Regions from separate parts of the Cupriavidus sp. 2TAF22 genome, predicted to be linked through region 2. Evidence: predicted binding sites of a transcription regulator. Region 2 holds the regulator's gene; the other holds the start of a gene.

Region 1 (12,040 bases), on a different contig from region 2:
GACAGGCGCAGATAGAACAGGCACGACAGCGCGTACACCACCATCGCCGGCGTCAGGTAGCCCGCGCCGTCGCCCAGCGGCATGGCGGGGCGCGCCAGCAAGGTGGTGACCGCCAGGACGATCATGGGAATACCGATAAAATGCGTGAATACATTGCGCGGGTCGCGGTGATACGCCGCGTACGCCGCGAGGTGGTCGATCAGTGTTTTCACGGGGGTCTCCTGCCGGCGTGGGGGCTGCCGCTGCTTGTGACGCGGCTCGATGTGGCGGTATGGTATCGGGCAGCAAAACGCCGGTCTGTCGGGTTTTTGACACTCCCGTACCGACTGGGAGCGGCAGCACGCATAAGACGACACAGGAGACGATGATGGGCGTAACGCAACGTACGCAGCAGGCGCCGGCACCCGAGCCGCTGCACGTGCTGCGCGCGGGAAGCTGGTTCGCGGGCCTGCCGCCGGCCATGCAGGAAGCCTTGCTGCGCGACGCCGTCACCCGCAGGCTGTCCGCCGGACAGCTGTTGTTCGTGCGCGGCGACGCCTTCGACGGCATCTTCGTCGTGCTTTCCGGCACGCTGCAGATCGACGCCCACAGCGCCGCGGGCAAGGCGGCCCTGCTCGGCCTGCTGGAACCCGGCGCCTGGTTCGGCGAGATCTGCCTGTTCGACGGCCTGGCGCGCACCCATGATGCGCATGCCACGAGCGCCGCCACCGTGCTGCACCTGCAGCGCGACAAGCTCTACGCCATGCTGGCGCAGCATCCGCAATGGTGGCGCGAGTTCGGCAAGCTGCTGGCGGCCAAGACGCGCGAGGCCTTTCATTACGTGGAAGAAACCCAGGTATTGCCGCCGCTGGCGCGCACCGCGCGCCGGCTGGTGGCGATGGCGCAGGCCTACGGCGACCTGCCCGGGGTAGAGCGCCGCTCCGTCCACATTCCGCAGGAACAGCTCGGCCAGATGCTCGGACTGTCGCGCCAGACCGTCAACCACGCGTTGCGCGAGCTGGAGGCGCGCGGGATGCTGCGGCTGCATTACGCCGACATCGAGCTGCTCGACGTGCCGGCGCTGCTGGCATTGTCCTGATGCGCGGCCGAGGCCGGCGCCAACATATCGAGTCACCATGACCGCAGCAGACACACTGAACACGCCGGACGCACCAGATGCGCTGGACGCGACCCGCCTGCAAGCCTATCTCGACCGCATCGGCCACCCGCTGCCGGCGGCGGCCGACCGCGCTGCACTGGACAGCCTGATCGCAGCACACCTGGCGCGCATCCCCTTCGAGAATATCGACGTGCTGCTGCAGCGCCCGGTCCGGATCGGCGTCGACGCGGTCTTCGACAAGCTGGTCGGGCGGCGCCGCGGCGGCTACTGCTTCGAGCACAACACCCTGCTGGCGGCGGCGCTGCGCGCCCTTGGCTACGCCGTCACCCTGCTGGCGGCGCGCGTGCGCTGGAACGTGCCGGACGACGTGCCGACCATGCAGTCGCATATGCTGCTGCGCGTGGAGGCCGCGCACCTGAGCCATATCGTGGATGCGGGATTCGGTGGCCCCACGCCCTATCGCGCGCTGCCCCTGCCGCCCGCCGGCGATGCCGATCCGGCATTCCCCTACCGGCTGAATCTGGTCGACGATTCCGCCAGCGCCGCCTTCCACCTCTACGACATGGAAGTGCGCGGCGCGGACGGCTGGTTCCGTATCTACCGCTTCGACCTGTCGCCGCAGCAGGCCATCGATTACGAAGCGCGCAACTGGTACACCTCGACCCATCCGGACAGCCTTTTCCGCCAGGCACTGTGCGTGGCGCGCTCGCAGGTCGATACGCGGATGACGCTGCTGAACGACGAATTCGCCGTGCGCGCGACGGATGGCAGCGTCCACCGGCAGCGGCTGGATTCGCCTGACAAGATCATCGAGGTGCTGGCCGAGCGCTTCGGCCTTGCGCTGGAACACGCCGACGCGCAGGCGCTCAAGGCGATCCTGCCCGCGCTGCTGCAGGCGCAGCGCGCGGACTGAGCGGCTACCGCTCAGGCGCGCAAGGGCTGCACATCGAATCCCGCGTGCGCAAGCAGCGCCGGCAAGCCGGTCTCGCCGACCAGATGCAGGGCGCCGACCACCACCAGGGTCGGCTCACGGTCCGCGATCAGCGCCAGGATCTTTGGCATCCACAGCCGGTTGCGTTCGTCGACGAGGGCAGCGAGCGTGACCGGCCACTGCGCGCGGCGCTGCGCCAGCAGCGTTGCGAACGGCCCGGCCTGCCCCAGCCGCCACCAGCGCACCATGTCGACCGGCTCGGCGGCAGCCAGATCCGGCTGTCCGGCGAAGCATGAAAGCATGTCGACCTGTTCGTCCAGCGGGACGCCCTGCAGCAGGCGCAGTGCGTCGCTGGCATCCTCCAGCGCGTCGCTGGCAAGCCCGTCCGCCAGCGCGCGCGCCCACAGGTGGCGGTCCACGCCGTGCTGCGCGACGATACCGTGCCGCGCCGCCAGCGCGAACTGCAGGTGCATCGCCGCGAATACCGGGCGCAGGCGCTCCAGCTCGGCGACAGGCAGGCCGAAGCTCTCCCACAGCCTTCGCACCTGCTCGAGGACGGCGGGCGCAAGGTGCCGGCCGAGACTGTCCCCCGGCGGGAAATAGGCCGCACCGGCATCCGGCGCGCGATCCATCGCCACTTCGAAGACCACGCGCGCGGCCGAACGATAGGCCTGCTCGGCGGCCGGGTCCAGGGCCGATAGCGGCGCGTCGAGTACGTGGATGGCGCCGAGCAGCGTGACGCCGGTGTTCCTGACCTGCCAAAGCATAAAGCGTATACCCCTATGTCGGGACGGGCTGACTTGCCCGCCGCAGCGACGCCAGCATACCTTCTCCCGCAGTGCAGAACACCGTCATGCACCGCATGAATTGCCAAAAGAAAAAACACTGATAAGCCAGGGCGGCGGCCGATTTGCGTGTGGACTGGCCGGTGGCGCCCAACCATAATGTACCGGGCGGTAACATCGGGCAGTGCCTGGCGGCAAGCCGGTTGCGCCTGCCGCGCATTCCCTGATCCGATAGCACCCTTTACAAAACATCCAGTCCCGCTCGGCGAGGACATGGAAACCAGGAGACACGCATGTCATTGTTCGACCTGACCGGCAAGGTTGCCATCGTCACCGGCTCTTCTCGCGGCATCGGCCGCGCCATCGCGGAACAGATGGCGGTACAGGGCGCCAAGGTGGTGATTTCCTCGCGCAAGGCCGAAGCCTGCCAGGAAGTCGTCGACGCCATCAACGCCAAGCATGGCGCCGGCACCGCGATCGCCGTGCCGGCCAATATTTCCTCCAAGGAAGACCTGCAGCGCCTGGTCGACGAGACCAACCGCACCTTCGGCAAGGTCGACGTGCTGGTCTGCAATGCCGCCTCCAATCCCTACTACGGGCCCATGAGCGGCGTCACCGACGAGCAGTTCCGCAAGGTGCTGGACAACAACGTCATCTCCAACCACTGGCTGATCCAGATGGTGGCGCCGCAGATGATCGAGCGCCGCGACGGCTCCATCATCATCGTGTCGTCCATCGGCGGCCTGCGCGGCTCGCCCACCATCGGCGTGTACAACGTGTCGAAGGCAGCCGACTTCCAGCTCGCGCGCAACCTGGCGGTGGAATTCGGCCCGCACAATGTGCGCGTCAACTGCATCGCCCCGGGCCTGATCAGGACCGATTTCGCGCGCGCGCTGTGGGAAGACCCGGAGCGCTACAAGCAATCCACGCAGGGCGCCCCGCTGCGCCGCATCGGCGAGCCGGTGGAGATCGCCGGCGCCGCGGTGTTCCTGGCCTCCGCGGCCAGCACCTTCATGACCGGCCAGGCCATGGTGGTGGACGGCGGCGTGACGATCTGATCCGCGCGGGAACGCCCGTTCCCGCCTTGCGCGCTGCCCAAGCTGTTCCCGCTGTTCCCGCTGTTCCCATCCGGGCTCCCGCTCCCGGCGTGAGGCGCCTTCCCAGGCGCCGGTGCGCCCGGGCGGGGTCCATCCTGCCATGCAGTCAGGGAGGCACCGATGTCGAACCAATCGCAAGCAGCTACGTCCTGGCCGGCCATCAGCCTGGCCGAGGCGCATGCCCGCCTCACCGCGCCCGGCGCTCCATTCGAAACCGAGACGCGCGTCATCCGCGGCATTCCCACCACCGTCTTCAAGAACGCGCCGCCCACGCTGCGCGAGCTGTTCCTGCAAGCCTGCGCGCTGGGCGACAAGATCTTCGTGGTGTATGAGGACGAACGCGTGTCGTATGACGCGTTCGGCCGCGCCGCGCTGACCGTTGCTCACGCGCTGATCCGCGACGGCGTGCGCAAGGGCGACCGCGTGGCGCTGGCCATGCGCAACCTGCCGGAGTGGCCGGTGATCTTCTACGGCGCATTGCTGGCCGGCGCCATCATCACGCCGCTCAACGCATGGTGGACCGGCGCCGAGCTGGAATATGGCCTGGCCGATTCCGGCAGCAAGATTGCCTTCGTCGACGCCGAGCGCCTGGGCCGTATCCTGGAGCATTTGCCGGGCTGCCCCGCGGTCGAACGGATCTACGTCGGCCGTGCCGGCGGCGCCGCGCACGGCGACACGCACGGCGACACGCGTATCGCCGCGTTGGAGAGCCTGGTCGGCACCCCGGACCAGTGGGCTGGCCTGCCCGCGCTGCCCGTGCCGGACATCGGCATCGAGCCCGACGACGACGCCACCATTTTCTACACCTCCGGTACCACCGGCAAACCCAAGGGCGCGCTGGGTACTCACCGTAATTCGGCCACGGTGGCGGTAGCCGGCCTGTTCAGCCCGATCCGCAACTACCTGCGGCGCGGCGAAGCCATTCCCGCGCCGGATCCGGAGGCGCCGCAAAAAGGCATGCTGCTGGCGGTGCCCTTCTTTCACGTCACCGGCTGCATGGCGGTGCTCAATGGCGCGCTGGCCAACGGCACCAAGATCGTCCTGATGCGCCGCTGGGAACCGGTGCGCGCCATGGAACTGATCGAGCGCGAGCGCTGCACGGCCGCTGGCGGCGTACCCACCATCGCGTGGCAGATCATCGAGCATCCGGAGCGCGCGCGCTTCGACCTGTCCTCGCTCGAGAACATGAACTACGGCGGCGCGCCCGCCTCGGCCGAACTGGTCCGCCGCATCACCGAAGTGTTCCCGCATTCCGCGCCCGGCATCGGCTGGGGCATGACCGAGACCTCGGCCACCTTCACCAGCCATAGCGGGGAGGAATACGTGGCGCGGCCGGAAAGCGGCGGCCCGGCGCTGCCGATCGGCGAGATGAAGATCGTCGACGGACGCGGGCGCAGCCTGCCCGTCGGCGAGACCGGCGAGTTGATGGTGCGCGGGGCCAACGTGGTGCGCGGCTACTGGAACAAGCCCGAAGCCACCGCGCAGACATTCATCGACGGCTGGCTCAAGACGGGCGACATCGCGCGGCTTGACGACGATGGTTTCCTGTATATCGTCGACCGCATGAAGGACATGCTGATCCGTGGCGGCGAGAACATCTACTGCATCGAGGTCGAGAGCACGCTCTACGACCACCCGGCGGTGATGGACGCGGCGCTGGTCGGCATTGCCCACCGCACGCTGGGCGAGGAGCCGGCCGCCGTGGTCGCGCTCAAGCCCGGGGCCGAGGTCACGGAAGCGGAACTGCAGGCCTTCGTGGGCGAGCGGCTGGCCGCCTTCAAGGTGCCGGTGCGGATCGTGTTCTGCCCGGAGATGCTGCCGCGCAATGCCAATGGCAAGATATTGAAATCGACGCTGCGCAAGATGCTCGACGCCGCGGCCTGACAATCACGACCGCACCACGGGAGACCATGCCGATGCATCGCCATCCATCATCCACATGCCGCGCGGCGCTGCCGGTCCTGGCCGCCGCACTGCTCGCGGCCGGCTGTGCCGGCCAGGGCCAGGGCAGCGCTGCCGCCCCGGTGCCGGAGATCCGCCCGGGTATCCTGGCCGGCTACCTGCCGGCCGAGGCGCGCCCCGACAGCCTGCAGCTGGTGCCGCCGCCGCCCGCGCCGGGCTCCGCCGCCCAGGCAATGGACGACGAGACCGCCCGCGCCAGCGTGGCCCTGCGCGGCACCGCGCGCTGGCGCCAGGCCGCCGTCGACGCCAACCTCGGATTCCCCCGGGCAGCGCAGATCTTTTCCTGCGCGCTGGATGCGCCGGTGTCGCAGGAGCAGACGCCGCGGCTCTACCTGCTGCTGCGCCGCACACTGGCCGACGCAGGTCTGTCGACCTACGGCGTCAAGGACAAATACGTGCGGCCGCGACCGTTCATGGTCAACCACGAGCCAACCTGTACACCGGATGAAGAACCCAAGCTGGTCAAGGACGGTTCCTACCCGTCCGGGCACAACGCCATTGGCTGGGCGTGGGCGCTGATCCTGGCGGAGACTTCGCCGCAGCAGTCCGATGCCATCCTCGCGCGCGGCCTGGCGTACGGCCAGAGCCGGCTGGTCTGCAATGTGCACTGGCAAAGCGACGCCATGCAGGGCCGCATCATGGGCGCGGCCACCGTGGCGCGGTTGCATGCCGATCCGCTCTTCCGCGCCGACCTGGTCGCGGCCAAGGCAGAGCTTGCCGACGTCCGCGCCAGGGGACTCAAGCCCGCCGGCGACTGCGCGGCCGAGCGCGAGGCGCTGGGCGGCAAGTAGCCTGGCGGCAGGCCGTACCCTGGCCGGACGAGATCAGCCGCGCCCGACGAAGGGCATCTTGGTGGCCATCACGGTCATGAACTGCACGTTGGCGTCGAGCGGCAGGTTGGCCATGTGGACCACCGAGCTGGCCACGTGGGCCACATCCATCAGCGGTTCCGGCGCGATCTCGCCGTTGGCCTGCGGCACGCCGCGGGCCATGCGCGATGCCATGTCGGTAGCGGCGTTGCCGATGTCGATCTGGCCGCAGGCGATGTCGTAGGCGCGGCCGTCCAGCGAGAGGCTCTTGGTCAGGCCGGTGATGGCGTGCTTGGTCGCCGTGTACGGCACCGTGTTGGGGCGCGGCGCGTGCGCGGAGATGGAGCCGTTGTTGATGATGCGGCCGCCGCGCGGGCTCTGCGACTTCATCAGCGCGAAAGCGGCGCGCGAGCACAGGAACACCCCGGTGAGGTTGGTGTTGACCACGGCCAGCCACTGCTCCACCGACAGCTCGTCGATGGATACCGCCGGCGCGTTGATGCCGGCGTTGTTGAACAGCACGTCGAGCCGGCCGAATTCCTCGCGAATCTTCCCGAACAGCCCGTCCACCGATGCCGGATCGCTCACGTCGCACTGCACCGCCAGCGCCGTATGGCCCGCGGCGCGCGCCTGCGCGGCCAGGACTTCCAGCGGCTCGGCGGTACGGCCGGCAAACACCACGCGGTAGCCCGCCAACAGCAGCGCCTGGGCCACTGCCTTGCCGATGCCGCGGGCCGCGCCCGTCACCAGTGCAACCTTGCCTTGCTCACTCATGCTGTTCTCCGAAAAAATAATGGGATCTGCCACGGGCTGGCTGGCGTGCCCGGTCGGCGGGATAGGAATGCTTGCCGGCGGTAAGCGGGGGATGTGTTCGTCGGGCGCCTATTTGACTGGGATCGGCGTGTCCGCCGCCACCGGCACCGCCGTCACGCTGTTCTGAGGGCTGCCGGAAACGATGCGGTCGGAATACGTCAGGTAGACCAGCGTGTTGCGCTTGCGGTCGACCGTGCGCACCACGTGCAGGGCCTTGAACAGGATCGACATGCGCTCGGAGAACACATTGTCCTGCTGGCGCAGCGGGCCCTTGAAGCTGATCGGCCCGACCTGGCGGCAGGCGATCGACGCCTCGGGCGGGTCTTCCGCCATGCCGAGCGAGCCCTTGATGCCCCCGGTACGCGCGCGGGAAACGTAGCAGGTCACGCCCTGCACCTCCGGGTCGTCATAGGCTTCGATCACCACCTTGTCCGAGCCCGTCATGCGGAAGTTCGTGCTGACGCTGCCGATTTCCTCGGCATGCGCCGCCGGCAGGGCCAGCAGCGCCGCCAGCAAGACCGGCACGGCCAGCGCAACGCGGCCCGCCAGGCGGGTCGTCATGGTACGCACGCCGGCTCCCTCCACCTCAGGACACCGCGCCGGTGATTTCGTCATGGCGCTTTTCCATTTCCTGGCGCAGCTGGCGGCGCAGCTGCGCGGCGGCGAAGCGCTGGCGCTCCACCTCGTCGCGCGGCTGCAGCGGCGGGACTTCGGCCGGCGCACCATTGTCGTCTACCGCCACCATGGTGAAGTAACAGCTATTGGTATGGCGCACCAGCTTGCTGCGGATGTTCTCGGTGATGACCTTGATGCCGATTTCCATGGAGCTGCGGCCGGTAAAGTTGACCGCCGACAGGAAGGTCACCAGTTCGCCCACATGGATGGGCTGGCGGAACACCACCTGGTCGACCGAGAGCGTCACCACATAGCGCCCGGCGTAGCGGCTGGCGCAGGCGTACGCGACCATGTCGAGGTACTTGAGGATGGTGCCGCCGTGCACGTTGCCGGAGAAGTTGGCCATGTCCGGTGTCATCAACACGGTCATGGAAAGCTGGTGGGACAGGTCATTCATGATGAAAATCCGGGTTTTCGAAACTGCCGGGCGGATCCGCGAAGGCCAGCCGGAGGGCCGGCGCCGACGATCGGCAGTGTAACCCGGAACGGCCGCCGCGCCGTGCCTGGAGGCGCCCCGGACAGCCGGCCGGGACAATAAAAAAGCGGCCTTCGAGGCCGCCTTCTCATTTCAATGGCGCTGCAGACGCGAACTGCTTACTTCTTCTTGTTCACAGCGTCCTTGAAGCCTTGGCCGGCGGAAAACTTGACCGTCTTGGCGGCCGGAATCTTGATGGTCTCGCCGGTGCGCGGATTGCGGCCGGTGCGCGCAGCGCGCTTGCCCGAGCCGAAGCTGCCGAAACCCACCAGCGTTACCGAATCACCCTTGGCAACCGCCTTCTTAATGTTGTCCAGAGCAGCATTCAGCGCGCGCTCTGCTGCAGCATTGCTCAGTTCCGCGTCAGCGGCGATGGCAGATACCAGTTCACCTTTATTCATGGCTGATTTCCCTTGTTGGTCGTCGTCATCGGAGTGTCTGCCACGCGGCAAATCACCGATCGGCGCAGTCTAATCTGCGCTTTACGCATTGGGCAATCCCCAGTGGCACCAATGCAACGAAAAAAGCCGCAAATCCTTGAGTCAAGCGCCTTTGCGGGGAATTTACCCCCCCTTTTCCGGGCTTTCAAATGCGGCTGCTGGCGGTATCGGGAAATCGAACATGCGTACGCGCGCAGGACCGCGATGCCCCGCGGCGATCCTGGCATTTGCCGACACCCGCGGCCAACGGCAAAGCGCCGCTCTGTGCGCATGCACGACGGAGGGTTCAGAACATTCTCTGCGTCTTGCGCCCGCGATTTCGCTAGTCGATTGCGCTAGTCGATTGCGCTAGTCGATTGCGTTAGTCGATTGCGCTTGTGATTCGGCCTGCGATTCGGCTTGCGATTGCGCCGGCCATTGCGCCGGCCATCCTGCTCGCCAGCTTTTTGCACCAATATGGTAACACCGCTCTTTTTGGTGCATACAAAGTGAGATGTTTCGCCCCAAAACAAGGCATTGCCTCATATTGGCGCAAGCAGAACGCGCGGCGCGGGCGCACGCCGCCGTGTCATCCGCCGCTTCCCGGCTGCACGCTCGCCGGGGCGCGTGGGCTCCGGGCAGGCCGCGCGCGACAATCCGGTGCGTGATCCACCAACTCGGTGCAATTTTCGCACCGTCCTGGCTCAAACTGGAACGGATATTGCATACCAGTGCTCCCATTTTGAGCATGAGGAATGTATGGACAATTGGAAGAGCGGCACCGACGCCCTGTTCATCCTGCTGGGGGCGATCATGGTGCTTGCCATGCATGCGGGCTTTGCCTTTCTTGAGCTAGGCACCGTACGCAAGAAGAACCAGGTCAATGCACTGGTCAAGATCCTGGTGGATTTTGCGATTTCCACGATCGCCTATTTCTTTATCGGCTATACGGTAGCTTATGGGGTCGAATTTCTCGCCAGCGCCCAGACGCTGGCGCAAAGAAGCGGTTATGAGCTGGTGAAATTCTTCTTCCTGGCGACATTCGCCGCGGCCATCCCGGCGATTATCTCGGGCGGCATCGCGGAGCGTTCGCGCTTCAATCCCCAACTGGTGGCGACCTTCGTCCTGGTCGGCCTGGTCTACCCCTTCTTCGAAGGCATCGCCTGGAACAACCGCTTCGGCGTGCAGGACTGGATCGCCTCGGTCGCCGGCGCGCCCTTCCACGACTTCGCCGGCTCCGTCGTGGTCCATGCCATGGGCGGCTGGATCGCGTTGCCGGCCATCCTGCTGCTCGGCGCGCGCCGCGGCCGCTACCAGAAAGATGGCCGCATCAGCGCACACCCGCCCTCCAATATCCCGTTCCTGGCGCTGGGCGCGTGGGTGCTGGCGGTGGGCTGGTTCGGCTTCAACGTCATGAGCGCGCAGACCGTCGACAAGATCAGCGGACTGGTCGCCATCAACTCCCTGATGGCCATGGCCGGCGGCACGCTGGCCGCCTGGGCGGCCGGCCGCAACGATCCCGGCTTCGCCTATAACGGGCCGCTCGCCGGGCTGGTGGCGGTGTGCGCGGGCTCGGATCTGATGCACCCGCTGGGCGCGCTGGTGACCGGCGGCGTGGCCGGCGTGCTGTTCGTCTATCTGTTTACGCTGGCCCAGAACAAATGGCACATCGACGATGTGCTGGGCGTGTGGCCGCTGCACGGCCTGTGCGGCGCGTGGGGCGGCATTGCCGCCGGCATCTTCGGTGCGCAGGCGCTGGGCGGCATCGGCGGGGTTTCGCTGGGCGCGCAGGCGATCGGCACCCTGCTGGGCATTGTCATCGCCCTCGTGGGTGGCACCGTGGTCTATGGCACGCTGAAGAAGGTGGTCGGCATCCGGCTGGATGCCGAATCCGAATACAACGGCGCCGACCTGTCCCTGCATCGCATCTCGGCCACGCCGGAGCGCGAAACCAACTGGTAGATCGACGCGGCAAGGCAGCCGCCTGCCGCTCCCGCCGCTCCCGCCGCGGCACGCCGGGCCAGCCAGGCCCGCCGTGCCGCGCGATTTTGTGCTTGAACTTCCGCTCGCGGCAAAGCAATAATGCCTTGACCGCCCCCGCGTCACGCCCTCGCCGCGCCCGGGCATCCGCTGCATGATGTTCGTTGCTTGTGAACCTGCAAGAGCCAGCAAGGGAGAACGCGATGGATGCCACAACGCTGCAGAAGCTCCAGGATGTCGTGGTCGCCTATGCGACCGAATTCGGGGTCAAGATCCTTGCCGCCCTCGCCTTCTGGGTGATCGGCCGCTGGCTGATCCATGTCGTGGTACGCCTGGTCCAGGGCTCGTTGTCCAAGCAGAAGGTCGATCCGACGCTGCTGCGCTATGTCGGATCCATCGTCACGGTCACGCTGAACGTGGTGCTGGTGATCGGCATCCTCGGCTATTTCGGCATCCAGACCACCACCTTCGCCGCGCTGATCGCAGCGGCCGGCATCGCCGTCGGGATGGCGTGGTCGGGGCTGATGGCCAATTTTGCCGCGGGCGCTTTCCTGGTGGTGCTGCGGCCATTCAAGGTGGGCGATTTCGTCACGGTGGCCGGGGTGACAGGCACTGTCAGGGAGATCGGCCTGTTCGCCACCACCATGGACACGCCCGACAACGTGCTGACGGTGGTCGGCAACAACAAGATCTTCGCCGACACCATCCAGAACTTCAGCGCCAACGCCTACCGTCGTGTCGAGCTGAAGGCCCAGCTGTCCGGCAGCACCGATACGGCCGCTGCCATTGCCCTGCTCAAGGAACGCATCGCCGCGTTGCCGAACGTGCTGGCCGAACCCGCGCCCGACGTCGAGATCCTCGAGTTCACCCTGGTGGGGCCGGTCCTGGCCGTGCGCCCCTACTGCCATACCGATCACTACTGGCAGGTGTATTTCGACACCAACCGCCTCATGCGCGAGTGCTTTGGCGAGGCGGGCTACGCCGCGCCGATGCCG
Region 2 (17,179 bases):
CAGCATCGAGAGCAGCATCGAGGCCAGGATGACCTGGATCAGCACCGGATCGACCAGGTTCAGCCCGTCGATCTGGTTGAGCAGCACGAAGCCGAACTCGCCCGCCTGCGCCAGGCCCAGGCCGGTGCGGATCGCCACGCCCTGGCGCGAGCCGAACGCGCGTGCCAGGCCGGAGATCAGCAGCAGCTTGAAGAGGATCGGCACCGCCAGCAGCCCCAGCACCAGCCACAGGTGGTCCAGCACCACGTGGATATTGAGCAACATGCCGATGGTGACGAAGAACAGCCCGAGCAGTACGTCGCGGAAGGGCTTGATGTCTTCTTCCACCTGGTGGCGGTAGGGCGTCTCGGAGATCAGCATGCCGGCCATGAAGGCGCCCAGCGCCATCGACAGCCCGAGCCGCTCGGTCAGCGCCGCCATGCCGAGCGTGACCAGGAGCAGGTTGAGCATGAACAGTTCCTGCGAGCGGCGCGCGGCCACCACGTGGAACCAACGGCTCATCACTTTCTGCCCGACGAAGAAGATCAGGCTCAGGGCCACCGCGATCTTCAGCGTGGCCAGCGCCAGCGCCATGGCCATGTCGCCGGGATCGCGCGACAGCGCGGGGATCACGATCAGCAGCGGCACCACCGCCAGATCCTGGAACAGCAGGATGCTGATGATGTTGCGCCCGTGCTCGCTTTCCAGCTCCAGGCGCTCCGAGAGCATCTTGGACACGATTGCGGTGGACGACATCGCCAGCGCCCCGCCGAGCGCCACCGAAGCCTGCCAGGTCATCGGGAACGCCCAGTTGAACAGCCAGCTCGCCGGCACCACCACGAGCATCGACAGCACCACCTGCGAGCCGCCCAGCCCGAACACCTGGCGCTTCATGGCCTTGAGCTTGCTCAGGCTGAACTCCAGCCCGATCGAGAACATCAGGAAGACCACGCCGAATTCGGCCAGGTACTTGGTCTGCGCGGTATCGCTGGCCAGGCCTAGCGCGTGAGGACCGATCAGGATGCCGACCGCCAGGTATCCCAGCATCGGCGGCAGCTGCAGCATGCGGAATGCGACCACGCCGAACACGGCGGCGGCCAGCAACACGAGAGTCAGGTCCAGCGGAGAGTGCATCGACAAGGGCCTGGTACGCCGCCCCGGGACAGGGCCACGCCCGGCGCGGGCGACCCTGCCGGCGGATTACGGCAAGCGCGGCGGCCGCCTTTGCTGCCCGATCCCCGGAACAGGCAAGGCGCCATCGCATTCGTTGGTATACTTCGTCGCCATGATAGCTAATTTCAATGCGGATCGAGCACTTCGGCTTGCTCGCGAGACCCTCCAGATCGAAGCAGACGCCGTTGCCGCCCTTGCGGGCCGCCTGGACGGCGAATTCGCGCATGCCGTGCAGCTCACGCTGGAGTGCAGCGGCCGCGTGGTGGTGTCGGGCATCGGCAAGTCCGGGCATATCGGCCGCAAGGTGGCCGCTACGCTGGCGTCGACCGGCACGCCCTCGTTCTTCGTGCATCCTGCCGAGGCCAGCCACGGCGACCTCGGCATGGTCACGCGCGACGACGTGCTGATCGCCTTCTCCAATTCCGGCGAGACCGCCGAGCTGCTGTCGATCCTGCCGATCGTCAAGCGCATCGGCGCCAAGCTGATCTCGGTGACCGGCAATCCCGGCTCCACGCTGGCCAAGATGGCCGACGCCCACCTCAATGCCGGCGTCGAGAAGGAAGCTTGCCCGCTCAACCTGGCGCCGACCGCCAGCACCACCGCCGCGCTGGCGATGGGCGACGCGCTGGCGGTGGCGGTGCTCGACGCGCGCGGCTTCGGCGAGGAAGACTTCGCCCGCTCGCACCCGGGCGGCGCGCTCGGGCGCAAGCTCCTGACCCATGTGCGCGATGTCATGCGCAGCGGCAACGCGGTGCCCAAGGTGCGCGAAAGCACACCGCTGGCACAGGCGCTGATGGAAATCACGCGCAAGGGCATGGCCATGACCGCCGTGGTGGATCCGGACGATCACCTGATCGGCGTGTTCACCGACGGCGACCTGCGCCGCCTGCTGGAGACCCCCCGCGACTGGAAGACGGTGCCGATCAGCGAGGTCATGCACCGCGCGCCACACGCCGTGGGCCCGGACCAGCTGGCCGTGGAAGCGGTGCAGGTGATGGAGGCGAACCGCATCAACCAGATGCTGGTGGTCGACGCCGAGCACCGCCTGGTCGGCGCGCTGCATATCCACGACCTGACCCGCGCCAAGGTCATCTGAGGGCGGCCACAGCATATGCGGGATCTCCTGTCCTCCGTGAGCCGGCTCGGAATGCGGCTGCTGCCACTGCTGCTGATGGCGCTGGTGGCGGGCAGCACTTTCTGGCTGGTGCAGGTCAACTCGCCGCGCGAAGCCGCCACCGGCCCGGTCGGCAAGAAGCACGAGCCGGATTACTACATGATCCATTTTTCCGCCACGGAGCTTGCCGAGGACGGAAACACCAAGATGCGCTTCACCGGCGACAAGATGACCCACTTCGAGGACGACCAGACCTACGAAGTGACGCGCCCGGCCATGCGCGCCTATGAGATTGACCGCCCGCCGGTGACCGGCCACTCCGACCGCGGCACCATGAATGCCGAGGGCTCGGTGGTGGACCTGTTCGGCAACGCGCTGATCGTGCGCGCGCAGGGGCCCGATCCCGCCAAGGATCCGCAGATGACCGCTGCGTCCGAGTACTTCCAGGTGCTGGTCAACGACGACATCGTCAAGACCGACAAGGCCGTCAAGCTCACGCGCGGCCCGTCGGTGATGACCGCCAACGGCCTGATCTTCAACAACGTCACCCGCGAAGTACAATTGCTGGGTAACGTACACGGCACCATCATTACGGGGCCGCCGGCCAGCGCCGCGAAGCAGCCCTGACGAAGCCTGACGCGCCGCGCCCGGAAACAGCCAAGAAACGAAGCCGCCCGCGGGCCAGAGCCGCCCGCGCCAACCGCCACCACGCCAATATGAATCCATTCCTGACGACATCGTCCTGTCGCCGTCGCAGCACGGCTGCCCTGCTGACGCTGGCAGCCATGCTCGGCCTTGCGCTGGCCGCGCCCGCCCGCGCCGAGAAGGCCGACCGCGACAAGCCACTGGTGCTGGAGGCGGACAATGCCAGCTACGACGACGTCAAGCAGGTGTACGTACTGACCGGCAACGTGGTGCTGACCAAGGGCACCATGGTGCTGAAGTCCGATGCGGCCGAAGTGCGCACCGACCCCGAGGGCTACCAGTACGCCGTGGCCACCTCGAAGGCAGGCAAGCAGGCCTATATCCGCCAGAAGCGCGACAACGTCGACGAATACATCGACGGCTGGGGCGACCGCATCGAGTCCGACGGCAAGCAGGAAATCTCCAAGCTGATCGGCCGCGCCCGCATGGCGCGCCTGGCCGGCGCCAAGCTGGTCGACGAGATCCGCGGTGCCGTGATCACCTACGACAGCCGCAACGAGTTCTACACGGCCACCGGCGGCGCCGAGAACGCCACGGCAGGCAGCCCGTCCGGACGCGTGCGCGCGGTGCTCTCGCCGCGCCAGGAGCAGCCCGCCAGCGGCGCCGCCGCCAGTCCGCTGCCGCTCAAGCCGGCCCCTGCCCCCGCCAACCCCTGACGCCGGCGCGCAGCAGCGCCGCCCGATCCACGGATTCAGCCTTCATGACCGCTACCCAAACCGAACCGTCCCAGCCCAACGTCCTGACCGAGAGCAGCACCCTGGTCGTGCGCCACCTGAAGAAGCGCTACGGCTCGCGCACGGTGGTCAAGGACGTGTCGCTCGACGTGAAGAGCGGCGAGGTGGTCGGGCTGCTGGGTCCCAACGGCGCGGGCAAGACCACTTCGTTCTACATGATCGTCGGGCTGGTGGCGCTGGACGAAGGCGACATCGTGCTCGACGACAAGCACATCAGCGGCCTCGCCATCCACGAGCGCGCGCGCATGGGCCTGTCCTACCTGCCGCAGGAAGCCTCGGTGTTCCGCAAGCTCAACGTGCAGGAGAACATCCGCGCCGTGCTCGAGTTGCAGGTGCACGACGGCAAGCCGCTGTCCAAGGCGGATATCGAGCGACGCCTGGACTCGCTGCTCGACGACCTGCAGATCGCCCACCTGCGCGAGAATCCGGCGCTGTCGCTGTCCGGTGGCGAGCGCCGCCGCGTGGAAATCGCCCGTGCGCTGGCTTCCGCGCCGCGCTTCATCCTGCTCGACGAACCGTTCGCCGGCGTGGACCCGATCGCGGTGGGCGAAATCCAGCGCATCGTCAGCTTCCTCAAGGCACGCAACATCGGCGTGCTCATCACGGACCACAACGTGCGCGAGACGCTTGGCATCTGCGACCACGCGTATATCATCAGCGAAGGCACCGTGCTGGCGTCAGGCCAGCCCGAAGACATCATTGCCAACGAATCGGTGCGCAAGGTCTACCTGGGCGAGAACTTCCGCATGTAACGCGGGGCGCGGCCTACTGCCGCGCAGCCGGGATATTCGCGGCCAGGCGGCGTTCATGTCGCCTTTCATCCTGCAAACGATCACGGCGGCATCAGCGATAGCAATTTCCGTTCCAACGGCATGGAAGTTGCGCATAAAATAGGTCGCATGAAACCGTCGCTACAGCTCCGCCTCTCGCAGCATCTCGCGCTTACGCCGCAACTCCAGCAGTCGATCCGGCTGCTGCAACTGTCCACGCTCGAACTGCAGCAGGAAGTTGAGCAAGCGCTCACCGAGAACCCCCTGCTCGAACGCGAAAACGACTGGATCGAAAGCCCGCTGCGCGTGGGTGCCGATGGCTCCGTCAACCTGCAGAGCGCGCCCGCGCCTGCGCCCGCCGATGGCCAGGGCACCAGCGAGAACCGCCCCGACGGCGCCGCCGATGGCGACGACAACTACGCCGACAGCGGCGAGGATTACGGCAGCGACTGGAGCCTCGACGACTTTGCCCGCCGCCCGCAGGGCGACGAGGACGAAAAGACGCCGATGCAGCTGCGTGACGCCGAGCCGACGCTGCGCGAGCACCTGATGGAGCAACTCGCGCCGCTGAAGATTTCCATGCGCGACAAAGGGCTCGCGATCTTCCTGGTCGAGTCGCTGGACGACGACGGATACCTTAGCGCTTCGCTCGAGGAGATCTGCGCCGAACTGCCCGAGGAACTCGAGTTCGAGATCGACGAGGTACACGCCGTCCTGACCCTGCTGCAGAGCTTCGACCCGGCCGGCGTAGGTGCGCGCAACGCCGCCGAATGCCTGGCGCTGCAACTGCGCCGGCTCACCCATCCGCAGCGCGAACTGGCCCTGACCATCGTCACCAGCCACCTGGAGCTGCTCGCGGTGCGCGACTACACGCGCCTGAAGAAAGCGCTGCAGGTCGACGAGGCCGACCTCAAGGCCGCGCACGAACTGATCCGCTCGCTCGCCCCGTATCCCGGCCATGCCTATAGCCGCCCCGAGGCGGATTTCGTGGTGCCGGATGTTTTCGTGCGAAAAATGAGCGGCGGCTGGATCGCGCAACTCAATCCGGATGTGATGCCGCGGCTACGCATCAACGATATGTACGCGCAGATTTTGCGCGGTGCAAAAGGCGATTCAGGGGCTGCCGGACTGCAGCAAAAATTGCAGGAAGCACGCTGGTTGATCAAGAATATCCAGCAGCGCTTCGACACCATATTGCGCGTCGCACAAGCGATTGTCGAACGTCAAAAGAACTTCTTCACCCACGGGGAAATTGCGATGCGCCCCTTGGTTTTGCGGGAGATTGCCGATACACTGGGTCTACACGAGTCCACCATCTCTCGGGTGACAACCAATAAATACATGGCAACGCCGATGGGGACTTTCGAGCTGAAGTATTTCTTCGGCAGTCACGTATCCACAGAAACCGGCGGCGCGGCCTCTTCAACGGCAATTCGAGCGTTGATCAAGCAACTCATAGGAGCCGAAGATCCCAGGAATCCCCTGTCGGATAGCAGGATCGCCGAACTGCTCGGCGAGCAAGGCTTCGTGGTGGCGCGCCGTACCGTCGCCAAGTACCGCGAGGCGCTGAAAATCCCTGCCGTAAATCTCCGCAAGTCTTTGTAGCCGAGTTGCATCGCCTGCCTGATGCAACTCTTTCAGAAGGAGAAACGCTATGAACTTCAAGATCAGTGGACACCACTTGGACATCACGCCCCCGCTGCGTGAGTACGTGGAAACGAAACTGGAGCGTATCGTCAGGCATTTCGATCAAGTCATTGGCGTAAGTGTGCTGCTATCTGTCGACAATACAAAAGAAAAGGACCGGCGGCAGTACGCGGAAATCAATCTACATCTCAAGGGCAAGGACATCTTTGTCGAAGCGCATCACGAAGACCTGTATGCCGCTATCGACGCGCTAGTCGACAAGCTCGACCGGCAGGTGATTCGCCACAAGGATCGCGTGCAAAGCCACGACCGCGAAGCGGTCAAGTATCAATTGGCCGCAGCGCAGATGCAGCAATGACCGTGCCTGGCGGCCCACCTAGGGGGCCGTCGGTGTCAGTCCCTTGAAACCAGAACAAGCCGCGCCCGATGCGCGGCTTTTTTGCGCGCATTTTTGTGCCGTTCTTCCGCCTTTACGGCCGGTATCGAATCACGCAAGGGGATTCCGCAAGGCCACGCTCCCGGTGTATGCTGTGCAATACATAAGCAATAGCGCGGCAATTTTTCCGTGCGCGCGGCACCGCTTCCGCGCATCGGCTATTGCAATGCACAAGGCGGGGGCGGGCCTGCTCTATAATGGCCAGACGCCCGACACCGGCATGGGATAACCGGTGAAACGAGGGCACGAGCCTTTCTATCCCCTTTGCCTGGTGCGGCCCTCTCCTGGCCACGGGCCTGCTTACTAGAAAAACCTGCGCATTCCACATGAATCGTTTGGCTAAATTGCTGCCACCCGGCAACATCAACCTCGACGTCAGCGTCACCAGCAAGAAGCGGGTGTTCGAACAGGCCGGGCTCCTCTTCGAGAACAACCATGGCGTAGCGCGCGCTACCGTGACCGACAACCTGTTCGCCCGCGAATCGCTGGGCTCGACCGGCCTCGGAGCCGGGGTTGCCATTCCGCACGGTCGCATCAAGGGCCTCAAGCAGCCCCTGGCCGCCTTCATGCGCCTGGGCGAGCCGATCCCCTTCGAGTCGCCTGACGGCAAGCCGGTGTCGCTGCTGATCTTCCTGCTCGTGCCCGAACAGGCTACCCAGCAGCACCTGGAGATCCTTTCCGAGATTGCCCAGCTGCTGTCCGACCGCGAAATGCGCGAAGGACTCGCTACCCTGCCCACTCCCGATGCCGTGCACCAGTTGCTGACGCAATGGCATCCCTGACCCGCCGGGGCAAGCCCTGCCCGGCCAACAGGGCCGTTGCCTCCCCGGCCTGAAAGCCTGTCCCCCGAAAGCACCGCATGGAACTCACTGGCGTCACCTCGCAGTCGATCTTCGACGACAACGCAGCCGACATCAAACTCTCCTGGGTCGCTGGCCTGGAAGGGGCCGACCGGGCCTTCGACGTTGAGTTCGCGCGTGAAGCCACGTCCGCCGCCGATCTCGTCGGGCACTTGAACCTGATCCACCCGAACCGGATCCAGGTGCTCGGCAAACCCGAAATCACCTATTACCAGCGTCTCGACGACGAAATGCGCAAACGCCAGATGGGCGAGCTGATCCTGCTCGAGCCGCCCTTCCTGGTGATCGCGGACGGCATGGAGCCACCCCCCGACCTGGAACTGCGCTGCACGCGCTCGTCCACGCCCCTGTTCACCACGCCGGTATCCTCGGCCGCGGTCATCGACCACCTGCGGCTCTATCTGTCGCGGATTTCCGCGCCGCGCGTGACCATGCACGGCGTGTTCCTCGACATCCTCGGCATGGGCGTGCTGATCATGGGCGAGTCGGGTCTGGGCAAGAGCGAACTAGGCCTGGAACTGATCTCGCGCGGACACGGACTGGTGGCCGACGATGCGGTGGACTTCGTGCGCCTGGGGCCTGACTTCATCGAAGGCCGCTGCCCGCCGCTGCTGCAGAACCTGCTCGAAGTGCGCGGACTGGGCCTGCTCGACATCAAGACCATCTTCGGCGAGACTGCGGTGCGCCGGAAAATGAAGATGAAGCTGGTGGTGCAGCTGGTGCGGCGCAACGATGGCGAGTTCGAGCGCCTGCCGCTGGATTCCCAATACCTCGACGTGCTTGGCCTGCCGATCCACATGGTCAAGATCCAGGTGGCGGCCGGCCGAAATCTCGCCGTGCTGGTCGAGGCCGCCGTGCGCAACACTATCCTGCGCCTGCGCGGCATCGATACGCTGCGTGATTTCATGGACCGCCAGCGTGCCGCGATGCAGGCCGATGTCGCTTCGCGGGGCCAGGGCCGCCTGCTCTGACAAGCGGTTTCTGCGCCACTTCTCATTTGCTTACATTGCTGCCGCGCACTGGCGTCAACGTTTTCCACAGCCAGGAGAGCAAGCATGAAGAAGGGCGACGAGCGCAAGGCATTCATGAAGGAATGCCTGTCCAAGTAACAAGGGTCGCCCTTTCGTGGACGCATGTGCAAATGGCGAACTCCGGTTCGTCATTTTTTATGAGGCCTGCCCGTCACGATACCGTCATGACGGCGTCATCGCCTGATGTTATGCTTGTGACGCTATGCGCATCATACTTATCACCGGAATTTCCGGCTCCGGCAAATCCGTCGCCCTGAACGTACTGGAAGACGCAGGCTATTACTGCGTCGACAACCTGCCGGCCCAGTTCATCCCGGAACTGGCGCGCTACCTGGCCGCCCAGGGCTATACCCACCTCGGGGTCGCCACCGATATCCGCAGCCGCGAATCGCTGGACCAGTTGCCCGGCACGCTGCGCGACCTCGCCGCGGAGCACGAGGTCCGCGTGGTCTTCCTGACGGCCAATACCGATGCGCTGGTACAGCGCTACTCCGAGACTCGCCGGCGGCACCCGCTGTCGATGCGTGTCGACAAGGCCGGCCTGCCCGCCGCCACGGGCGACGATGCGGGCAATGCACCCGATGCCGATGCGCCGCTCAACGACACTTCGCTGATCGAAGCGATCGAGATGGAGCGCGAGTTGCTCAGTCCCCTGGCGGAGGCCGCGCACCGCATCGATACCAGCAATGTGCGCACCAACACCCTGCGCGCGTGGATCAAGGAGTTCGTGCGGGACGACGACCTGCGGCTCACGCTGCTGTTCGAATCGTTCGGCTTCAAGCACGGCGTGCCCAGCGACGCGGACATGGTGTTCGATGTGCGCTCGCTGCCGAATCCTTACTACGACCTCGCGCTGCGGCCGCTGACCGGGCGCGACGAGCCGGTGATCGATTTCCTGCAGAGCCAGCCGATGGTGCTGGCGATGGCCGAGGATATCCGCGCCTACGTCGAAAAGTGGCTGCCGAGTTTCATCGCCGACAACCGCAGCTACCTGACCGTGGCCATCGGCTGCACCGGCGGCCAGCATCGTTCGGTGTACATCGCCGAAAGACTTGCCAACTATTTCCGCGCGCATGGTAATGTGCTGGTGAGACACCGCGAGCTCGCGCCGGGCGGCTGACATGCCGCGACGCCAGGCTCCGCGGTCCCCGCCCGGGCCGCCGGTGTCCGGCATCGCTGCCCGGGCGCAACCTTTGCTGGCTCAGCATGTCCTCACGCGCCACGCCCACCGCTCCCGGCCCGTCGACCTCGCCGTCCTCATCCGCTACGCCGGCGCCGCCCCGGCTGGATAGCCTGCCGCTGTTTCCGCTGCACACCGTTCTGTTCCCCGATGGCCTGCTGCCACTGCGCGTGTTCGAGGCGCGCTACGTGGACATGGTGCGTGCCTGCATGCGCGACCGCACACCCTTCGGCGTGTGCCTGATCGCCAGCGGCAGCGAGGTCGCGCATCCCGGCGAGCCCACCATGCCGGAGACGGTCGGCTGCCTCGCGGATATCGTCGATTGCAATATGGAGCAGCTCGGCGTGCTGCTGATCAGTACGCGCGGGCGGCAGCGCTTCCAGCTGCTCAGCCACAGCGTGCGCGAAGACGGCCTGATGGTGGGCCAGGCCAGATTGCTGCCTGCGGACATCATCGACTGCAAGCTCGAATTGCTGGGCGAATGCCTGACCGTGCTACGCCGCATCGTCAGCTCTCTGCACGCCGAGCATCCCGGCAAGCTGCCCTTCAGCGAGCCTTTCCTGTGGGACGACCCGAGCTGGGTGGCGAACCGCCTGTGCGAACTGCTGCCGGTACCGCTCAAGGCGAAGCAGATGCTGATGGCCCTGCCCGATGCGGGGATGCGGATCGAGATCGTCCACAAATACATGCACCAACACCACATCCTCTAGGAAGGTTCAGGAAGGTTCAGGAAGGGACGAGCAAATCTGCTGCGCAAGCGGTGTCAGGCACTGTGGTGCTCGCCGTACCCATCTACGGCCGCGCTCCTCGCACCTCCACCTGCCACTCGCTGCGATTTCTTCACCCTTGCTGACCCACCCTTAGAACAAGCCTCCCCGCGCTTGCGTTTCCAGCAGCTTGCGTACCGGTGCGGGAGTGCCGACTTCATCCAGGTCGTCGAGCGAGATCCAGCGCAGCGCCGGGCCGTCGCCGCTATCGCGCACGGCCAGCGCGCCGCTCATGTCGACGCGGATGGCGCGGATGAGCAGGCGAAAGTGGGTGAAGACGTGGGTGAGCTCGCCGACCATCGCGGCACGGTCCGGGGTTCCGAATTCGCGGGCGCGTTCGAGCGCTGCGTCTTCGGCCTGCTCGGCATCGAAGGGCACGGTGTCGACCGGCATTTCAGGCAGGCTCCACAATCCACCCCAGATGCCGCTGTCCGGGCGCAGCGCCAGCAGGACCTCGCGGCCGCGCCGCACCAGCAGCATCACGGTGCTGCGCTCGGGGATGGCGGCGCGCGGCTTGGGCGTGGGCAGCACGGCAGTCAGGCCGTCGCGGCGTGCCACGCAGTCCGCCGACAGCGGGCACGACTGCGCCGCGCCCAGGCATGCAGGCTTGCCGCGCGAGCAGACGGTGGCGCCGAGATCCATCAGGCCCTGGGTGTAGGACACCATATCCTCGGACTGCGCAGGGCCCTCGGCCGGCAACACTTCGCCCGCCAGCTGCCACATGCGGGTCTCGACCGCCTTGACGCCGGGATGTCCGTGAATGCCGAAGAACCTGGCGAACACGCGCTTGACGTTGCCATCCAGGATCGGCGATCGCACGCCGGCGCTGAACGCGGCCACCGCGGCCGCGGTGGAGCGGCCGATGCCGGGCAGCGTCACCAGTACCTCCGGATCGCTCGGGAACGCGCCGCCGTGCTCGCTCATCACGGCCTTGGCGCAGCGATGCAGGTTGCGCGCGCGCGAGTAATAGCCGAGCCCGGCCCACAGGGCCATCACCTCATCGGCGCTCGCGGCGGCAAGCGCGGCGACCGTGGGAAGGCGGCTTACAAAACGCTGGAAGTACTCGATCACCGCGCTGACCTGGGTCTGCTGCAGCATGATCTCGGACAGCCAGATGCGATAGGGATCGCGTGTGTTCTGCCACGGCAGGTCGTGGCGCCCGTGCACGCGCTGCCACGCCACCACGCGGGCGGCAAAGTCGGCGCACGGCGGGGCTACGGCGGCGGGGGTATCAACAGGCAGGGCGGCGGACTTGCGGGGCATCGGAGACGTGACGGGAAAGGCGGCGGCGCCGGGAGCGGCGGCGCGTCATGATACCGCCTCCCGCGCCACGGCCCCGCCGTGCCTGTGCCCTGCCTCAGGCCGCAACCGCCCGCGCCGGGGCGGCGCTGCCCTCCGAGCCCAGGATCTGCCCGGCGAACGATTCGATCCGTCCGCTGCGGTCGTCAAGGCCGTTGAGCACTTCCTCGAGCTGCGCGATGCGGCTCTCGAGCGTGTCGGTGGCTTCGTGGATGCGCTCGATCGAATCGACCCGGCGGCGCAACTGCTTCTGGTGCTCGCGCACCTGCGCCTCCAGCGGCGTCATCACCGACTTGAGCCAGATCTCGATATCGCGGTTGAGGTCGCGGAAGGTCTCCAGCACGCGGCTGGAGATGGTGGAGAACGCGCTCTGCACCAGCTGCGGGCGCGAACGCGTCAGCATGCTCATGGCGCCGAAGTGCGTATTGGCCAGCGTCAGCGTCAGCTGCAGTTCGCTGATATAGCGCGCGGTGACGAACTGGATCGGCGCCGGCAGCGTGAATCCATGCTCCGCATTGAAGCGGCGGTACATGCTTTCGGTGAGCTGATGGAGCTGGACGATCTTCTGGTCGGCCTCGCTCACCAGTTCGCCGAGCCGCGCGAACAGGCTGTCCATGTCTTCGCGCAGGCCGCGCGAGAAGAACCTTTCCTTCATCTGCTCGCGCCGGTCGCGCATGGTGCGACGCACGTCGCGCAGCTGCAGGCTCTTGATGATGTCGGCGCTGTGCCGCCCGAACACCAGCCGCAGGGCCTGGAACTTGGCGATGCTCTGCTCGAACTCTTCCTTCTCGGACTGCACGCGCGAGAGCATGTGCTTGACCATTGCGTGGTTCTTGCCGCGCAGGCCGCGCAGCTCGAACAACTGCTCGACGATGCTGCGGCGGCGGCTTTGCAGCAGCTGCTGCGCGCCGCGCGCCATCTCCTCCACGGAGCGCTGCACCTGGTCGGCGACGATCTCGCGCCGCTGCGGGATCAACTGGTCCGACAGCACGTGTTCGAACTGCGGCAGGCCGCTGCGCGCAAGCAGGTCGTCGTCGTGCGTCACCTTGGCGACCAGCCCCTTCTGCGCCGACACCGGATAGACGCGCGATTCGTCGATGCCCAGCACCTGCGCGCTGGTGGTGACCTGGCGCGTGATCTCCGCCGCGGTCTCGGACGGCGTCTTGAGCGGGTCCCACAGGCCGTCGATCTTGTTGAGCACCGCCAGGCAACCCTTGCGGTGGCCGGCGCTGACATGGCTGCGCCAGAGCTCGAGGTCGCTCTTGGTCACGCCCGCGTCGGCTGCGAGCATGAACACCACCACATGCGCATCCGGGATCAGGCGCAGCGTCAGCTCCGGCTCGGTACCGATGGCGTTCAGCCCCGGCGTGTCGAGGATCACCAGGCCCTGGCGCAGCAGCGGATGCGGGAAGTTGATCACCGCATGGCGCCAGCGCGAAATCTCCACCATGCCGTCGGCGTCGAGCGCGTACGCGGCGTCGGGGTCCTTGTCGTTGTACAGGCCCAGCGATTCGGCCATCTCGCGCGTGACGCGGCTGGTCTCGATCACGTGGCGGAAGGCGGCGAGCATGCCGTCGGGCGACGACGGATCGAGCGGCACGGTATGCCAGTGCGAATCGACGTCGAGGAAGTCGGCGGTGGAGGCTTCCTGCATGCGCGTCTCGATCGGCAGCAGGCGTATGCAGGGCGCCTCGCTCTCGTCGTAGCGCAGCTCGGTCGGGCACATGGTGGTGCGCCCGGCCGACGACGGCAGGATGCGCCGGCCGTAGTCGGCAAAGAAGATGGCGTTGATCAGTTCGCTCTTGCCGCGCGAGAACTCAGCAATGAAGGCAACCTTGAGCCGGTCACTCTTGAGCACACCCTGGATGCGCTGCACGCGTTCGTCGGCCTGCGCATCGTAGAGATCGTGCTGCTGCAGCCACGAGCGGAATTCAGCCAGGGAATCGAGTACCCCGGTTCTCCAGGCACCGTATTGTTCGAATTGATGGGCGAGGGTTGTCATTGGTACTGGGATCTTGAGCGCTGAGCCCCGCGGCAGCGCCAGGTGCCACGCGCAGGAATCTACGCCGGCTCGCGCCAGGACGGGGGCTGTGGATGCTGTAACACTTTTTTACGTTCTCGACGATACAGGTTTCCCAAGCACTTTTGTGAAATTCGAAGCGCCTGTGCGCGCCCGGTGTTGCGCCGGCCCATCGGGCGCGCGCAACATATTCCGGAAGGTAACAAAACGCCACTTCTGCGTGGCGTTGCTCCGCGCGCCCTGCCGCGGCGAGCCGCAAGCCGTTCAACGCTGGCAGGTCGGGCAATAGAAGGTGGAGCGCTGCCCCTGGACGATCTGGCGGATGGTGGTGCCGCATACCCGGCATGGATGACCGGCGCGGTCGTACACGGCGCAGTCCAGCTGGAAGTAGCCGCTGCTGCCGTCGCTGCCGACGAAGTCGCGCAGGGTGCTGCCGCCGCGCTCGATGGCGCGTGCGAGCGTGTCCCGCACGGCCGCCGCGAGCCGCTCGCAGCGCGCCAGCGACAGCCGGCCGGCCGGCGTGGTGGGACGGATGCCGGCGGCGAACAGGCTTTCCGACGCGTAGATATTGCCCACGCCGACCACGATGTCGCCGGCCAGCAGCACCGTCTTGATGGCTGCGCTGCGCCCGCGGCCGTGGCGATAGAGCCAGCTCCCGTCGAAACGCTCGTCGAACGGCTCGATGCCGAGCCCGCGCAGCAGCGGATGCGTGTTCAGCGCGGCCTCTTCGAGCGGGCTCCACAGCACCGCACCAAAACGGCGCGGATCGCGAAAGCGCAGCACGAGCGAGTCAGCCCCGCCCGGCGCAAGCGGGTCGGCAAGGACCAGGTCGAGATGATCGTGCGCCCCCGGCGAGGGCGCCTGCGGCAGCACACGCAAGGTACCGGTCATGCCAAGGTGGATCAGCAGCCAGCCGCGGTCGCCGGCGGGCGCCGGGGCAACTGCGTGCGCTCCTGCGTGCTCCGCCGCCAAAGTACTGTCCGCGGCGGCGCGCACGCATTCCAGCAGCAGGTACTTGCCGCGCCGCTCGATGCGCGCGATCACGCGTCCGGCCAGTTGCGCCTCCAGGCCGGCTTCCACCGGCCAGCGCAAGCCGCGATGACGAACCACCACCTCGGCGATGCGCCGTCCCACCACATGCGGCAGCAAGCCGCGCCGGGTCACTTCGACCTCCGGCAACTCAGGCATCGAACCTCTCCCTTGCGCGCCACTCAAACCGCCAGAGACCCCATGTACGCTGGCGCCATGCGGACAAGCAAGGCATTGTAGCGGCAGGCTACAATGCCTTTAACTTTCCCATTGCATTTGCGCTTTTGCGTGCTGGAGCACCCCCCCACATGCCGGACCGCCTGGACCGTATCACGATGACCACCGCTGACTCCACCCTTATCCGGCGGCCCCTGCGTCACAGGCTCGCGGCTACCGCTGCGGCCGCGCTTGCGGTCTGTGCCCTGGCGCCGCTCGCCGGCCATGCTGCGCCCGCCGAGGGCAAGCGGCCGCTCACGCTGGCGGCGGAGGCCGCACCCGCGCCCATCCGCTCCAGCCCCTTGCCGCCCAGGATGCCGCTGCCGGCCGTGTCGCTGACCGGCGATATCCTGTACCGCGTGCTGGCCGCGGAAATCTCCGTGCAGCGCGGGGTGATCGGCCCGGCGTACCAGACCTACATGGAACTGGCCCGCAATACGCTCGACCCGCGCTTCGCGCAACGCGCCACCGAGATTGCGTTCAATGCACGCAGCGCGCAGCAGGCGCTGGATGCCGCGCGGCTGTGGACCGAACTCGCGCCGACCTCGGCCGGTGCGCGCCAGGTGCTGTCCACCCTGCTGGTGCTGAGCGCCAAGTGGGACGAGGCCGAGCCCCTGCTCGCGCTGCAGCTCAATGGCGTGCCGCCGAGCCACCGGCCGGAGGCAGTCCTGCAGATGCAGCAGCAATTGTCGCGCACCAGCGATCCCGCCGGCGCCGCGGCCCTGCTGCAGCGCCTGGTGGCCGACGATATGCGCTCGGCCGAAACCCACCTGGCACTGGCCCGGGCCAAGGAAGCCGCCAGCGATATCCCCGGCGCCCTCGCCGAACTCGACGAGGCGCAGCGCATCCGGCCAGACTACGAAGCCGCGGCGCTGATGGCTGCCGAACTGCGCGCGGATACCGCACCGGACCAGGCCATCGCCGGCCTGAAGTCGTTCGTCAGCAAGGCGCCGGCTTCGGTCAACGGGCACATCACGCTGGCTCGCCTGTACCTGCTGCAGAATGACCTGCCATCCGCGCGCGCCGAGTTCGAGACGCTGCGCAAGATCGCACCGAAGGATCCGCGCGTGCCGCTCGCGCTCGGGCTGACCAGCCTGCAGTCCAAGCGCTACGACGAGGCCGAGCAATACCTCAAGGAGTACCTGCAGCTGGCCGAGCAGGTGCCCTCGGCGAGCCCGGATATCGCCTACCAGTACCTCGCACAGATCGCCGAGGAAAAGAAGGACTACCCGGCCGCGGTGGCCTGGCTCGACCGGATCGACGACAGCCGCCTGGCGCCCGCCGCCGCCGTGAAGCGCGCGCAGCTGCTGGGCCGCATGGGCAAGCTCGACGATGCCCAAGCGGTCTTCAACGACATGCTGGCCGATGCCGAGGATATTGCCGAGCCCGACCAGCGCGCCCAGCGCATGACCGCGATCCGCCAGGCCGAGGTCGGCATGCTGATCGACGCCAAGGCCTACGACCGTGCCCGCAAGGTGCTGGAAGAACGCTCCGCGGCCGAGCCCGAGAACCCGGACTGGGTCTACGAGCTGGCCATGCTCGACGAGCGCGAGAAGCGCTACGACAGCATGGAGAAGCTGCTGCGCCGGGTGATCGCCATGCAGCCCGAGCAGAAGCAAGGCTACAACGCGCTCGGCTATTCGCTGGCGGACCGCAACGTGCGCCTGCCCGAAGCCCTGCAATTGCTGGAAAAAGCCTCGGCGCTGGGCCCGGACGATCCCTACATCATGGATAGCCTGGCCTGGGTCAAGTTCCGCCTCGGCCAGCTCCAGCCGGCGGCCGAACTGCTGCGCAACGCCTACGCCAAGGCGCCCGAGGCCGAAATCGGCGCCCACCTGGGCGAGGTCCTGTGGCAACTCGGCCAGCAAGACGAAGCGCGCAAGACCTGGACCGAGGCCGCCAAGATCGAGCCCGACAACGTGATCCTGATCGACACCCTGCGCCGCTACAACGTGCCGGTCTCCGCGCTGTCCAAGTAAGCCCTCGATCACCTTCCTTTCCGTCCAGCTTTCGATAATCCGCACCCTGTCCTCCCGGCCCGCGCCGGGAGGATGGCCCGGCGCCCGCGGTGGCGCCGCGGGCGCAAGATGCCTATGCCCATTTCCCGACGCCTAGCCCTGCTGGGCCTGACCGCGCCCCTGTGGCTCGCGGCCTGTGCCAGCATCACTCCCACGCGCCAGTTCGATGCCGGCGAGACCGCCCAGGTGCACGACCTCAAA

Evidence for each region. Region 2 encodes sigma-54, which starts transcription at its own class of promoters, with help from an activator protein. Its sites were predicted from a motif close to TGGCANGNAANCTGCTTT; they were not measured.
Region 1: a site for sigma-54 is predicted at 9,776-9,793, ahead of AB4Z48_RS14895 (ammonium transporter). Genes of this name have one in related genera too.

The regions. Positions count from the first base shown of each region.
Region 1 covers NZ_JBFRFX010000011.1:32,903-44,942, reverse strand. Annotated here, with positions in the region: gene AB4Z48_RS14950 (Mpo1 family 2-hydroxy fatty acid dioxygenase) at 1-212, opposite strand, end outside; gene AB4Z48_RS14945 (Crp/Fnr family transcriptional regulator) at 368-1,078, shown strand; gene AB4Z48_RS14940 (arylamine N-acetyltransferase family protein) at 1,116-2,012, shown strand; gene AB4Z48_RS14935 (TraB/GumN family protein) at 2,024-2,797, opposite strand; gene AB4Z48_RS14930 (SDR family oxidoreductase) at 3,109-3,873, shown strand; gene AB4Z48_RS14925 (class I adenylate-forming enzyme family protein) at 4,033-5,796, shown strand; gene AB4Z48_RS14920 (acid phosphatase) at 5,829-6,665, shown strand; gene AB4Z48_RS14915 (SDR family oxidoreductase) at 6,699-7,457, opposite strand; gene AB4Z48_RS14910 (CreA family protein) at 7,566-8,057, opposite strand; gene AB4Z48_RS14905 (acyl-CoA thioesterase) at 8,083-8,568, opposite strand; gene AB4Z48_RS14900 (HU family DNA-binding protein) at 8,766-9,047, opposite strand; gene AB4Z48_RS14895 (ammonium transporter) at 9,825-11,027, shown strand; gene AB4Z48_RS14890 (mechanosensitive ion channel family protein) at 11,249-12,040, shown strand, end outside.
Region 2 covers NZ_JBFRFX010000006.1:148,851-166,029, forward strand. Annotated here, with positions in the region: gene AB4Z48_RS09685 (monovalent cation:proton antiporter-2 (CPA2) family protein) at 1-1,113, opposite strand, end outside; gene AB4Z48_RS09690 (KpsF/GutQ family sugar-phosphate isomerase) at 1,265-2,248, shown strand; gene lptC (LPS export ABC transporter periplasmic protein LptC) at 2,264-2,893, shown strand; gene lptA (lipopolysaccharide transport periplasmic protein LptA) at 2,983-3,627, shown strand; gene lptB (LPS export ABC transporter ATP-binding protein) at 3,672-4,457, shown strand; gene AB4Z48_RS09710 (RNA polymerase factor sigma-54) at 4,605-6,080, shown strand; gene hpf (ribosome hibernation-promoting factor, HPF/YfiA family) at 6,130-6,480, shown strand; gene ptsN (PTS IIA-like nitrogen regulatory protein PtsN) at 6,885-7,340, shown strand; gene hprK (HPr(Ser) kinase/phosphatase) at 7,418-8,389, shown strand; gene AB4Z48_RS09730 (PsiF family protein) at 8,438-8,527, shown strand; gene rapZ (RNase adapter RapZ) at 8,652-9,569, shown strand; gene AB4Z48_RS09740 (LON peptidase substrate-binding domain-containing protein) at 9,656-10,339, shown strand; gene mutY (A/G-specific adenine glycosylase) at 10,490-11,659, opposite strand; gene AB4Z48_RS09750 (dynamin family protein) at 11,754-13,697, opposite strand; gene mutM (bifunctional DNA-formamidopyrimidine glycosylase/DNA-(apurinic or apyrimidinic site) lyase) at 13,980-14,903, opposite strand; gene AB4Z48_RS09760 (tetratricopeptide repeat protein) at 15,080-16,939, shown strand; gene lolB (lipoprotein insertase outer membrane protein LolB) at 17,054-17,179, shown strand, end outside.